Regions from separate parts of the Arthrobacter gyeryongensis genome, predicted to be linked through region 2. Evidence: predicted binding sites of a transcription regulator. Region 2 holds the regulator's gene; the other holds the start of a gene.

Region 1 (3,414 bases), on a different contig from region 2:
CGCGGCCGGCAACGGATTCAACTGCGACGGGGTCCGGTGGAGCCACCATGGCGCCCAGTGCGATCGCCGCAGGGATGCCGATCCCTGGAATCATGAGCCACGCAGCTCCGGCAACGACCGCCGTCGAAACAACCACGAGTGCCACCGCCATGAGCAGAAGCGTCCGCCAACGGACCCGGAAGACCGCCCAGGAACTTTTCTGGGCGGTCGCGAAGAGCAGCGGAGGGAGGAAGATCGGGAGGATCAGTTCAGGCGCAAGCTCAAAGTCAGGGAAGCCCGGGATGAAGGTCATCGCCGCAGCCAGCAACAGCATCAGCACCGGGTACGGGAGCCGCAAGCGGTCCCCCAAGCCCACGGCCACGACCGTAGCAAGCAGCAATCCAACAATGAGTGCCAACTGGTCCATGTTCCCGATTTCCCCAGACGTCATAGTGGCTGCGTCCCGGGCATTGCCTCGGGACTACCAACATATCCCGGCGACGTGCGGTCCTGGCCCGGCTCCAGGCCCGGCAGTGTGTGGCTAGGACGCGGTGAGGGCTTCCACCACAGGCACCGAGCCGTCCCTGAACTCGATGGTGCGGCGGACAGTCTCGGGCAGTTCCAGGACGGCGGCAGCCACTAGGGCAACATTGGCCCGCGAAGTTTCGGTCCCGGTGCCCGGGTCCGCGGGGCTTACCTCAATGAGCGCAGACCCAGGATTGCTGGTCAGTGCGCCCGGGCCAAGGATCGTCCAGTCGAGGTCAGTCGCACGCAGGTACTCGTCCGCCGCAGCCTTGGCATCCGCGTAGGCGTAGAAGCTGTTGTCCTCGGGAACGCCATGGCCGGGTCCTGCGCCGAAGTAGGACACCATCACATAGCGGGACACGCCCGTTTGCGCCGCGGCATCCATCGAGCGGATGGCGGCGTCCCTGTCCACTGCATACGTACGGTGCGGATTGCCTCCGCCTGCCCCGGCGGACCACACCACCGCGTCGTGGCCGTCAAGTGCAGAGGCGATTTCTGACGTCGTCGAATTCTCGACGTCGAGTACTACCGGGGCGGCACCCGTCACTTCGACGTCGGGCGCGTGTTCCGGATTGCGGATGAAGGAAGTGACCGAGTGACCTTCGTTGCTCAGGATGCGGGACAGTTGCAAGGCCACCTTGCCGTGGCCGCCGATGATTGCGATTCGACTCATGGACCCATTCTGTCCCAATGGTCAAGTGCGTGGTCAAGCCCTCCCCGACACGGTGGATACATTCTCGAAAATCGGTCTCTGCGCATTTCCAGAGCGCATTGCCGAATTCGTCAATTCTCGGGATAAATATGACTACTAATTACTAAGCAGACTTAGTTTAGTAAAGTTCACACCTCCCCGCCCGCTGGCAGGCCGGGCTCCTGCAAGCACCCGCCCCCTGCCGAGGAAGCCTTGCGAGTGTTTGGCCGGCAGTCCGGAATAAAAGCGAGTGGCACCCACTCGTGTAGAGCGAATTCCCCATTCCTACACTCAAATTACCTGCAGCAGGAAAAAGGAAATATCTCTTTCATAAATCTCACTGATGGATTTATCAAAACGGGTTCATACATCCCTTTGATGGATTTATCAAAGTAGATGGATCGAGAGATTCCTCAGTGCTGCGCATTTAAGCAAAAGGGTCTCAACAAGCGCCATCCCCTGCGCCTGCGTATCACTTCCCGGGCCAGCCAACCGGCCGGCCCAAGAAACGATGAATTACGGGGATCCGACATGTATCAGCAGGAGTACAGACACAGCGGGATCAGCGGAGGCAACGTCTTCGCGCTGATATCCGCGGGAGTAAGAACCCTCACCAGGTACAAGGCATCAATAGCCACCTGGGCGATCGTGGCAGTGGTGGCCGTTGCGGCCGTGACGATGCAGAACTACGCACAGGTACTTGCACCGGCAGGCACGAGCGCCGCACTTGCCCCGCAGCTCGGATCGGGAGCCGGTATTGCCGCGCCTTCGCCGGCCGCTGCCAGTCCCAAGCCGGCAGCCACTCAGGCGCCAGTACAGACGCAGGCACCGGCCGCCGTCGCGCCGTCAGCGCCCGCAGCAGCGCCGGCCGCAGCGCCACCCGCTCCGGCTCCTGCTCCTGCTCCTGCTCCTGCTCCTGACCCTGCGTCTGACACGAACGCCTATACGGTGGTCAGCGGCGACACTGTTGGCTCCATAGCCGCCAGGTTCGGCGTCGACGTCAACGGGATGCTGGCAGCCAATGGGCTGAGCGCCTATTCCGTCATCGTGCCTGGCGAGGTGCTAAAGCTGACAGGGCCGCCGGTTGCCGCGGCTCCCGCACCTGCCCCTGCCCCTGCCCCTGCCCCAGCACCTGCACCAGCAGCCGCCCCAGCTCCCGCTCCGGCGGTGCGGACCATTTATGTTGCGGGCTCAGGCGGCCAGGCGGCCGTGGACAGTTGCATTGGCCCGATCCATTTCACCCCCACGGACGCCTACTCGCTGTTCATTACCGAACATGATTTCTGCGGGGGGTGGGCACAATTCTCGGGTATCGGCGTCGGCGAGACCGTGAGCATCCCCGGCTATGGCACGTACACAGTGACGGCGCGCGGCCAGGTGCCTCAAGGCGGGACCACCAACAACGTCGCAGCGGTATTCGGCGGATTTCCTCGGGCGGTATTGCAAACATGCATCCCGGGCACCAACCAGATGCTCGTCATCGCACTGAACTGAGGGCGGTCAGGACGGCAGGCCCGCGGAATTCAGCGTCGTAACAGAAGCAGGCCAGAAGCTGAACGCTCCTGGCCTGCTTCTGTGAGCGTGGGAGGTTCGATCTCCCCACCAGACCTCGCTCAACAGCCTTCATTTTGGGAGACTGGACCAAGACCTGAGAGTGGGGCGAACTTGGACGGACAACAATGGATCTGGGTTGCGACAGTGCTGGTCGTCGCGGCGGTAGTAGCCATTGTCATGGCCTTTGGACGCCGGTAAGAGTCGCCCGCTGATCGCGAATGCGTCCAGGGCCTGGCCTTTCCGGACGGGCTCCGGTATCGCGTCCCGCTAGCGGCTGTCTCTCAGGGCGCAACAACTTCGTGTACTTCCGCTTCTTGTGCCACAGCACGAGCAGGTGAAGAGAACACATCAGCACAACTGTGATGCCAACGAAGACCACAAGGTCAATGAGATAGCGGCCAAAATCCACGAGCAAGGATGCCTTTCGGTCCGGACAACCTCCTGATCGTAGCTGGAGATAGCCCGCAGACGAAACGGCCCACTACATGGTGAACCTCAAGGAAACGCTAAGAAAAGATCAAGATTCACTTAAGACTGCCCGCTCGGGCGCCAAACGCTTATAGGAGAATCTGTTTGTTCACAGGCACCTAAGTCGCTGGCCAAGATCTTCGAGAAGCGCCGCCACCTGAGGATTGGGGGACACTCAAGTGGCGGCGCCTCTAAAA
Region 2 (3,414 bases):
TCCGGATAGCGGTTCAGTCCGACGGCGGCTGCCGCTACCGCTTCGGTGATGGCTGCCTGGACATCGGCCGGCACGCCATGCGTATTTTCGTTGACGTTGAGCAGAATCGGAACATCAAGCTGCGGCGCACCATACGGGCTCAGGCCGCGGAGGTTGGTCCGGAGGGGAAGTCGGTCAAGTCGCTCAAGCTGGTCACTCACCATGACAGTTTAAGGTGCCGCGGCCGATGCCCTGAAACTGTGACGGCCCGGCACCCTTCCAGACAAGCTGCCAGCCCGGTCAGCGTTGCTATTAAGTGGCCGGAATGAACAGTTGCTGGCCCGGCACGATGTGGCCGTCCTGAAGGTTGTTCAGCTGGATAATCTCGGCAACGACGTCGCGTGGATCCCGGGAAGGCGCGGCAATTCCCGCGATCCCCCACAAGGACTGGCCCACTTGTACCGTGACGCTCGTACTCGAGGTGGGCTGCAGCTCGGCGGCGGAATCAGCAGCCTTGGCCGGCGAATTCAGAAATCCCGCCAGGCTGAGCAGCACTGCGACCACGAGCATTGCCGGGACGCCGAAGAAGACCATGCGGCCCCGGCGGGTCAGGCGAAGCCGGCCCGGTGCCGTACTGCGGCCGGACCGGTGGGTGATGGTGATTGCGGACATGAGCTGAGCCCTTCTGAACAATGCCGCGTTCCGGAATCTCTGGTTGCGGCTGCCAATTCTTGCCTTCAGTCAGTGCTTGCAGGACGGCTATTCGTTGATCTGTTCGAACGATTCGAACGAACACTCGGATCCTGCATCACTTTTATAGAACACATATTCGAACCTTGCTATGACATTTTTAGCACCTATCAACGAACGATGTCGAGACTCGCTAGAACAAATGTTTGAAAAACGCCAGTGCCTGCCCTACGTTTGAGTGAAGGAAGAGCACTGAACCAGTGCAACAGGAGGGTCTGACATTTCAGGCCGACAGTCCCGGCAGGCGCCTCAGGCCGAACGGGCGGAACGGAAAGGGCGTTGGCGAACATGGCAGCGAAAGCCAATGGCAGCGGGCCGGCCTCAGCGCGGAGCCAGCAGCCGCAGAAGGCCCCCAAGAGCCTGACCGTCCGCCAGAAGAAAATCCTGGAGACCATCCAACGTTCGGTGAACGATCATGGCTATCCGCCGTCGATGCGCGAAATCGGGGACACCGTCGGCTTGGCGAGCCTGTCCAGCGTCACGCACCAGCTGTCACAGCTCGAGAAGCTCGGCTATCTTCGTCGCGATCCCAAGCGCCCGCGTGCAATGGAAGTCCTCATGCCGTTGACCCTCGACGGCGGCTCTGTCATACCCGGGGTTGAATCGCCGGCGAAACTCCGCAGCGCGGGCGGACTGGCCGTCACGGAACTCGCGAGTGCCAGTGACACGGCCATGGTCCCCCTCGTCGGACGCATTGCTGCCGGTGGACCCATCCTGGCGGACCAGACCGTTGAAGACGTACTGCCTCTGCCCCGCCAATTGGTAGGCCATGGCGAGCTCTTCATGCTGAGAGTCGCCGGTGATTCCATGATCGACGCCGCAATCTGCGATGGAGACTGGGTGGTGGTACGGCGTCAGAACGACGCACTCAACGGTGACATCGTGGCCGCACTCCTGGACGACGAAGCGACCGTCAAGACGTTCCGGCAACGGGACGGCCACACGTGGCTGCTCCCCCAGAACACGCAGTACGAACCCATCCTCGGCGACCACGCCACCATCATGGGCAAAGTCGTCTCGGTCCTGCGCTCCCTTTAGGACGCGCCCGCCCAGGACGGGTCCTTGAGCAAGCGCGCCTTAAGCCTTGGCTGACTCGGCGTAAAGCCGTTCGAGCGCACCCCGCACCACGGAACGGTCCGTGGTGGGCCAGAAGGGCGGCAACGCTGCCCTGAGGAAATTGCCGTAGCGCTCCGTCGAAAGCCGTGAATCCAGGACCGCCACGACGCCTTTGTCCCCCGTTGAGCGAATGAGGCGACCGGCGCCTTGGGCCAGCCGGATGGCGGCGTGCGTCGCCGAAACTGCCATGAAACCATTTCCCCCGGCCTGCGCCACGGCGCGTGACCGTGCGGTCATCAGGGGATCGTCCGGACGAGGGAACGGTATCCGGTCAATCACTACCAGCCGGCATGAACCGCCCGGAACGTCAACGCCCTGCCAAAGGGACATGGTGCCGAACAGGCACGTGTCTTCCTCCTCGGCAAATTGCCTGACCAACGCGGCCATGGTCGATTCGCCTTGGCACAGGATGTCCACGTCCAGCCGTGAGCGCATCGCCTCCGCGGCTTCCTCAGCCGCCCGTCGGGAAGAGAAGAGGCACAAGGCTCCGCCGTGCGAGGCCTTGATGAGCTCTTCAAGTTCGTCGAGGGCTTCGGGCGAGGTGCCGCGCCCCGGCTTGGGCAAGTGCTTGGCGACGTACAGCATGCCTTGCTTCGGGTAGTCGAAGGGCGAGCCTACATCCACGCCGGTCCAGCTGGGGGCGCCTTGGCCAGTCAGGCCCAGTCCTCCGGCTGTGGCCTCGAATGCAGAGCCGATAGCCAAGGTGGCGGAGGTCAACACCACGGTATGGCCCGCGAAGAGCCCTTCCCGGAGGCGTCCGGCAACGCTCAGTGGTGCGATATTGATGAGAGCAGGCGAATCCTCGTCGGGCGCTGTGTAGCCCTGTTGCGGATCAAAGGTACTGTTCCGGGAGAGCCACACGACTTCCCGGTTTTCCCGGGCTGAGAGCAGCCGTTCGCACAGCTCGAGGATCAACATCAGCCGGGAGCGCGCGAGCTGGCGTCCGCCGTCGACCGTATTGGACGAATCTCCCTTCGAGTCGGAAAGCGCTGCACGGCAGGCTTCCCGGAGCTGGTCCACGCAATCAAGTTGTTCGTCATTGAGCCCGTTGGGCAGGAGGCCCGAGGGCGCGCCGATGATCGCGAGTTCCAAGCGGTCCGCGGCGGCGTTCAGGGCGTCCACAGTGATGGCCGTGTGTTTGCGGGCACTCGAGGCAGCGGCATGGATCATCGCGACGGACAGCTGCCCGGACACAGCCCCGGTCACGCGGTCCTGGAGCTCGTGGGCCTCGTCCACCACGACAACGTCGTATTCGGGCAGCACGGCCAGGCCTTCGAAGGCGCTGACGGCGAGCATCGCGTGATTGGTGACCACGACGTCGGACTCCGCGGCACGGTGGCGGGCCAGCTCGCTGAAGCACTCTTCGGCCATGGGACACTTCTGCGCCCCGAGACACTCCATCGATGTGACGGATACTTGGCGCCAGGCCCGGTCCGTCACGCCCGGCATCAGTTCGTCCCGGTCCCCCGTCGTGGTCTTGCCGGCCCACTCGCGAAGCCGCAGGACTTCCTTGCCGAGCTGCGAGGCAGGCCCGCCGATGGCTGCGGCGAGATGCGGAACGCTCGTGTC

What was found. The regulator LexA, encoded in region 2, represses DNA repair genes until DNA is damaged. The targets are predictions, from matches to a motif close to TCGAACANNTGTTCGA.
Region 1: ABEA18_RS07790 (LysM peptidoglycan-binding domain-containing protein) is a predicted target of LexA. The motif match lies at 1,559-1,574, and genes of this name have one in related genera.

What each region holds. Positions count from the first base shown of each region.
Region 1 is NZ_BAABKK010000010.1:223,407-226,820, forward strand. Features, by position in the region: gene ABEA18_RS07780 (Na+/H+ antiporter) at 1-406, opposite strand, end outside; gene ABEA18_RS07785 (SDR family oxidoreductase) at 521-1,177, opposite strand; gene ABEA18_RS07790 (LysM peptidoglycan-binding domain-containing protein) at 1,727-2,689, shown strand.
Region 2 is NZ_BAABKK010000015.1:288,580-291,993, reverse strand. Features, by position in the region: gene ABEA18_RS13125 (histidinol-phosphate transaminase) at 1-200, opposite strand, end outside; gene ABEA18_RS13120 (LysM peptidoglycan-binding domain-containing protein) at 292-651, opposite strand; gene lexA (transcriptional repressor LexA) at 1,018-1,767, shown strand; gene ABEA18_RS13110 (ATP-dependent DNA helicase) at 1,807-3,414, opposite strand, start outside.